2 linked regions of the Ruficoccus amylovorans genome follow. The protein of the gene in region 2 interacts with the protein of the main gene of each other region in a pairwise test. Links are inferred from orthologs where the notes say so. Each region holds a gene or a part of one and is shown on either strand. Other genes may lie near its edges.

Region 1 (3,396 bases), on a different replicon or contig from region 2:
GGTCGATCTTGACCACGGCGAGGTCCGTCCAGTGGTCCCAGCCAACCAACTCGGCATCGACACGTTCGAGGTTGTTGAGCGTGACCATGATGCGCTCGGCGTAGGGGTTGACGACGTGGGCGTTGGTCAGGATGTGGCCCTCGCGCGTCATAATCACCCCCGAGCCGACGCCGTGCTGGGTCCGCTTGGCCCCCTCGTCAAAGGTCGTCTCCCACACATCGAGCCGGACCACCGCGTCAAGCAGGCGCTGAAAGCCCGGTTCGATGTCGTCCACGGCGGTCGAGACGCGTTCGCGATCCCGCGTGGCGAAGCGGGGCGTGATCGCGTGCAGGGCCGGGGCCGCCAACAAGCATGCGAACAAAACAGAGAGAACCGGGGCAAAAATCCGCATGCCCTACCCCTAGCCGTTTTCGCCCCCCTGTCACGGCCAAACCGACATGGGCTTGACCATCCGGGGGCGGAGCGGCTATTTCTTCCCGTTTTTACAAAGACATGGCAACACGTTGCGACAGCTACGACTTCTCCCTGATCGAGCGCCACTGGCAGGACTTCTGGGCGGACAACAAAACCTTTTACGCGGAAGACTTCGCGGACAAGCCCACCTGGTACGTGCTGGACATGTTCCCCTACCCCTCGGGCGCGGGCCTGCACATCGGCCACCCCGAGGGCTACACCGCCACCGACGCCCTCAAGCGCTTCAAGAAGGCCCAGGGCCACAACGTCCTGCACCCGATGGGCTGGGACGCCTTTGGCCTGCCCACCGAGCAGTACGCGATCAAAACAGGCGAACAGCCCGCCGTCGTGACCAAGCGCAACATCGCCCGCTTTAAGGAGCAGCTCCGCGCCATTGGTCTGACCTACGACTGGGACCGCGAGGTCAACACCACCGACCCGCACTACTTCCGCTGGACGCAGTGGATTTTCCTAAAGCTCTTCAAAAAGGGCCTCGCCTACGTGGACGAGAAGCCCGTGTGGTTCTGCCCCGAGCTGGGCACCGTCCTGGCCAACGAGGAAGTCCTCAACACGCCTGAAGGCCCCCGCAGCGAACGCGGGAGCTTCCCCGTCGAGCGCCGTCCGCTGCGCCAGTGGGTCCTGCGTATCACCGCCTACGCCGACAAGCTCCTCGACGGCCTCAAGGACGTCAACTGGCCCGACTCCACCAAGCGCCTCCAGTCGAACTGGATCGGCCGCTCCGAAGGGGCCGAGGTCACCTTCTCGCTGGACGGCTTCGACGACACGCTGACCGTTTTCACCACCCGCCCGGACACGCTCTTCGGGGCCACCTACATGGTCGTCGCCCCCGAGCACCCGCTGCTTTCCAAAATCACCGCCGACGACAAGCGCGAAGCGGTTGAGAGCTACGTCCGCAAAGCCGCCAACAAGTCCGACCTCGAACGCGCCGAGCTGTCCAAGGAAAAGACCGGCGTCTTCACCGGCTGCCACGCCATCAACCCGGTCAACGGCGAAAAAATCCCCGTCTGGGTCGCCGACTACGTGCTCATGAGCTACGGCACCGGCGCGATCATGGCCGTCCCCGCCCACGACGAGCGCGACTTCGCCTTTGCGAAGGAGTTTGGGTTAAAAATCGTTCAGGTCATTTCGGATGAGACTCACACAGAGGCACAGAGGCACGGAGGCGAACTCACCGAGGCTTACACCGGCGACGGAAAATTAATCAACTCCGGCCTGCTTGACGGCCTGGATGTCACCGCCGCGAAAAAGAAGATCACCGACAAACTCGCGTCCGAAAACCGCGGCAAGGCCACGGTCAACTTCAAGCTGCGCGACTGGCTCTTCTCGCGCCAGCGCTACTGGGGCGAGCCCTTCCCCATCGTCTGGGTCTCCGAGGCCGATTACGCCACAGTTGCCTCCGGGGCGGCCTTCGCGGGCCTGCTGCCCGAGGAGCCGGTGACTTGCACGATGGACGGGAAAAAGTGGTTTGCCGTGCCGCTGCCCGAGAGTGCCCTGCCACTCACGTTGCCCGAGACCGAGAGCTATCAGCCCTCGCCCGACGGGCAAAGCCCGCTGGCCAACATCCCCGAGTGGCTGGAGGTCGCCATCGACCCGGCGACAGGCAACGTCACGGCACGCAAGGAACTTTCCGATACAAGCGGGCTGGTCGAGGGTCTGCGCGAAACCAACACCATGCCCCAATGGGCGGGCTCGTGCTGGTACTACCTGCGCTACATCGACCCGAAGAACGCCGAGGCGCTCATCGACCCGAAGAAGGAAGACTACTGGGGCATGCCCGACCTCTACGTGGGCGGCGCGGAGCACGCCGTCTTGCACCTGCTTTACGCGCGTTTCTGGCACCGCTTCCTCTACGACGAGGGCGTGCTCAAGACGCCTGAGCCCTTCACCGAGCTTTTCCACCAGGGGATCATTCTCGGTGAAGACGGCGAAAAGATGTCCAAGAGCCGGGGCAACGTCGTCAACCCCGACGACATCATCGCCCAGTACGGCGCGGACAGCCTGCGGCTTTACCTGATGTTCCTCGGGCCGCTGGAGGCGATGAAGCCCTGGAACACGCAGGGCATCGAGGGCGTGGTGCGCTTCCTCAGAAAGCTCTGGCGCGAAGTCATCGCCGAGGACGGCTCTGTCGCCGCCCGCGTGGACGACACCCCCGAATCGCCGGAGACCCTGCGCGTCCTGCACGAGACGATCAAAAAGGTCACCGCCGACTACACCGCGCTGGGCTTCAACACCGCCATCTCGCAGCTAATGATCTGCCTGAACGCCATCTCCAAGGCCGGGCGCATGAACCGCGAGACCGCCAAGACCTTTATCCAGCTTCTGGCCCCGCTGGCCCCGCACCTGTGCGAAGAGCTATGGGAACGCCTCGGCGGCGCGGCCGGGGGCGTCTCCGCCGCCCCGTGGCCCGTCTGCGACGAGTCGTTGCTGGTCAACGACACGGTCAAAATCATCGTCCAGGTCAACGGCAAGCTGCGCGGCGAACTGGAAGTGTCCAAGGACCTGGCCAAGGAGGACATCCTCGCGCAAGCCAAGGGCCTGGAGCGCGTGCTGGCGCAGACCGAGGGCAAGACCGTGGTGAAAGAGATTTACGTGCCGGGCAAAATCGTCAATCTGGTCGTGAAATGAGCCGCCGCCCCGCCCTCCGCTTTTTCTGCCTGCTCGGACTCGCCCTGCTCTGCGGCGCGGGTCTGCGGGCCGACGAAACACGCGGGGGCATCGCCTTCGTCAAGGGCCTCTCCGGCAGTCTCACCGCCGACGGGCGCGACCTGTCCAAGCACGAATCCTTCGACCCGGTGGGCCAGACCATCGTCAGCGGCCCCAGCGGTCGCTCCTGCCTGGTCTTTTCCAACCGCATGGCCCTCGTGCTCGAACCGGACACCACACTGAACGTGGTCAAGTTCAGGCAGGCCCTGCCGGATGGCT
Region 2 (3,202 bases):
AAAATGGGGAAGGCGGAAAAAAGCTGGTCGGTCTTGGGCTCGCCGCCGCGCGTGTACGTCAGCCAGAAGCGCATGGCTCCGACCTCCAGCACACCGAAGAGGACAGAGTTGATCAGGCCCCCGATGTAGGGAATGATCTGGATGCCGATATAAACCAGCCCGTAGATCAGGCAAAAGCCAATCCCGGTGCTCCAGCGGCCACTCATCATGTCGCTGGCCAGAGACATAAGGGCGCGGGCGTTGGCCCCGGCGGGAACCTCAAAGCTGGTCGGCGGCGGCAGTCCCCGGTCCTGCGGGATGCCTTGGCCGTAGCCGGGGCGGGCCGACGGGGTATCCACGATGGGCGGAAGGTCGCCGAGGGTTTGAGCGGCGGGAAACTTCTCGGCCAGGGGGGTCCGGGAGGCGGGTTGCCATTCGTTCATCCCGGCCCGCCACACGAGGGTGTCGGCGGTGACGATGCCCTGCTCGATCAGGCGTTCGATTTCGGACGGCGAAACCGGGCCGTGCTGGCGGTTGTAGATGGCGTAGTACCACATGGCGGCGTGGGGAGGGTCAGGGGTTAATCAACTTGAGGAAAGCGTCTTCGTCGATGATCTCGACGCCGAGCTTGCGGGCTTTTTCCAGCTTACTGCCGGCGGATTCCCCGGCCAGCACATAGTCGGTTTTTTTACTCACGCTGGAGCTGGTTTTGCCCCCGGCTTTTTCGATCCGGGCCGTGGCCTCGTCGCGGCTCAGGGTGGGCAGGGTGCCGGTGAGGACGACGGTCTTGCCGGTGAGCGGTGTTTCGGTCCCGGCCTCGGCGGGCGGCTCCTCTTCTATGCGCAGGCCGTGCGCGATGAGGCGGTTGACCAGGTCGAGTTGGGCCTCGTCCTCGAAAAACGTGCGGATGCTCGCGGCCACGATGCCGCCGATGCCGTCCACCTCCTCCAGCTCCTCGGCGCTGGCCCGCATGATGGCAGGTAGCCCGTGGAAGTGTGCCACGAGGTCCTTGGCCGACTGCGCCCCGACGTTGGGGATGCCCAGGGCGTGAACGAGCCGCCAAACTTCCTTGTCGCGGCTGGCGGCGATGGCGGCGACGAGGTTTTCGGAGGACTTTTGGGCGAACTTCTCCAGCGGGAGCAGTTCCTCGACCGTGAGGGTGTAGAGGTCGGCGGGGTCGCGGACGAGCCCCTGCGTAACCAGTTGGTCAACGACGGCTTCGCCCAGGTTTTCGATGTCGAGACAGGGCTTGCTGGCGAAGTGCTTGAGCTTGCGGCGGATGAGCGCGGGGTCGTCCCGGCCCTTGAGCCGCCAGAAGGCCTGGCCGGGTACGCGTTCGGCGTCGATGCCCTTTTCCTGGAGGAAGGCGGCGAAGTCGAAAGGCTGGCTGTCGGCAGGGCGCTTGTCGGTGACGACACGCAGAACCTGCGGGATGATTTCCCCGGCCTTCTGCACGACGACGGTGTCGCCGGGGCGGATGTCCTTGCGGGCGATTTCGTCCTCGTTGTGGAGAGTGGCGCGGGAGACGGTCGTTCCGGCGAGCTGGACGGGGCTCAGGTAAGCCACCGGGGTGACGGCCCCGGTGCGGCCGATTTGCACGTCGATTTTTTCCAGCAGGGTTTCGGCCTGCTCGGCGGCGAACTTGTAGGCGATGGCCCAGCGGGGGGATTTGGCGGTGGCTCCGGCCTCGGCCTGGAGCGCGAAGTCGTCGAGCTTGATGACCGCGCCGTCGGTCTCGTAGGTGAACTCATGCCGGAGTGTATCCAGTTTTTCGATACAGGCCCAAGCCTCGTCAATGCCTTCGGCGGTCCAGTACCTTTCCAGCGTGGGCAAGCCCCAGCCCCTGACCGCCTGGTGGAACTCGCTCTGTTTGCCGAAGCGGCGCGGCTGGCAGAAGCCCAGCCCGTAGAGGACGATCTCCAGCCGTCGCCCGCCGACGCCGGCCAGTTGCTTGACCGTGCCGGCGGTGAGATTGCGCGGGTTGGCGAAGAGGGGGAGTTGCTTTTCCTCGCGTTCGGTGTTGATGCGCTGGAACTCGGTCAGGGTCATGTAAAGCTCGCCGCGAATCTCGACGATCTCGGGCCATTGATCGCCCGCGAGCCGGTCGGGAAGTGCGGGGACGCCCTCGCGGACGTTGGCGGTGATGTCGTCGCCCTCAACGCCGTTGCCGCGCGTGACGGCGCGCACGAGGCGGCCCTGCTCATAGGTCAGGCAGACGGCCACGCCGTCGATCTTCGGCTCGACCACGTAGCCCAGCTCGCGGTCGGGGAAAATGCGCCGCAGGCGTGCGTCGAATTCGCGTAGTTCGCTCTCGTTGTAAGTGTTGTCAAGCGACATCATGCGCTCGCGGTGCTTGACCTTGGCAAAGCCCTCGGTGCGGTCGTCACCGACGTGGCGAGTGGGGGAGGTGTCGGTGGACAGCTCGGGGAACTCGGCTTCGAGCGCGGCCAGTTCGCGCTTGAGCGCGTCGTATTCCTGATCCTCGATTTCGAGGGTGCCTTGGCGGTAGTAGAGCTCGTCGTGGCGGGCGAGTGTGTCGCGCAGTTCGCGGATGCGGCGGGTGGCCTCGGACTTGTCCATCATACAGTCACGAGCATGGGAAGCGCGGCGGGCGGAGCAAGCTAAGAGCGCAGGGGCTCGGTGAGTGGCCCGGGCGCGGAGCGGGGAATGGGTCGCCATTCGAGGACGCGCCGGTAAAGCCCCCAATAGCGGTAGACGAAAGTCGCGACGAATGCCCCGACGGCGTCGGCCAGCAAGTCCCAGCCGTCCATCGTACGGTTGGGGTTCATGCCCTGATGCAGTTCATCGGAAAGACCGAAGGCGATGGTCAGGCCGACAGCCCAAGCCATTTTTCGATGAGGAGCCATCCCGTCGGGAAGCGCACGGAAAACCGCGGTAGCGAGCAGCCCGAAGACCAGAATGTGAGCGAGCTTGTCGATCTGAATAATGCCGGGGACGATCTCGGGTGGCACGCTGCCGCCGGAAAGCAGAGAGATACTGGCCACCAATGCGATGACGAGGAGCCAGCGCAGGAAAAAGGGTTGCTGCCGTGGAGTTTTCACGCTCATTTCTTTTTCTTACGATTTGTTTTTCATGGCAATGTTCCTTCAGCCTGGCTCGCGGTGTTGCGCCTCGGAGAATTTCTTCCGGCCCGCTGGTTTGGCAGATCGCCTGATTGTCGTCCTCGCCCTGATGCTGTCGGGGGTTGCGTTGCTGGCCTCGT

The links.
Region 1: the proteins of ligA (region 2) and leuS interact in binary tests that used the Escherichia coli proteins (3 or more experiments, as listed by UniProt). The link is inferred for Ruficoccus amylovorans from one-to-one orthologs.

What each region holds. Positions count from the first base shown.
Region 1 is NZ_JACHVB010000014.1:34,242-37,637, reverse strand. The notes cover bases 130-3,299. They hold leuS (leucine--tRNA ligase), read left to right. Parts: upstream 130-492; coding sequence 493-3,099; downstream 3,100-3,299. Other genes in these bases: H5P28_RS04700 (FecR family protein), read left to right, coding at 3,096-3,299; H5P28_RS04710 (trypsin-like peptidase domain-containing protein), read right to left, coding at 130-349. Outside these bases: more of H5P28_RS04710, read right to left, coding at 1-129; more of H5P28_RS04700, read left to right, coding at 3,300-3,396.
Region 2 is NZ_JACHVB010000064.1:69,324-72,525, forward strand. The notes cover bases 58-3,033. They hold ligA (NAD-dependent DNA ligase LigA), read right to left. Parts: upstream 2,563-3,033; coding sequence 553-2,562; downstream 58-552. Other genes in these bases: H5P28_RS18950 (DUF975 family protein), read right to left, coding at 58-536; H5P28_RS18960 (VanZ family protein), read right to left, coding at 2,601-3,033. Also shown: more of H5P28_RS18950, read right to left, coding at 1-57; more of H5P28_RS18960, read right to left, coding at 3,034-3,047; H5P28_RS18965 (hypothetical protein), read left to right, coding at 3,073-3,202. UniProt on the Escherichia coli protein: DNA ligase that catalyzes the formation of phosphodiester linkages between 5'-phosphoryl and 3'-hydroxyl groups in double-stranded DNA using NAD as a coenzyme and as the energy source for the reaction.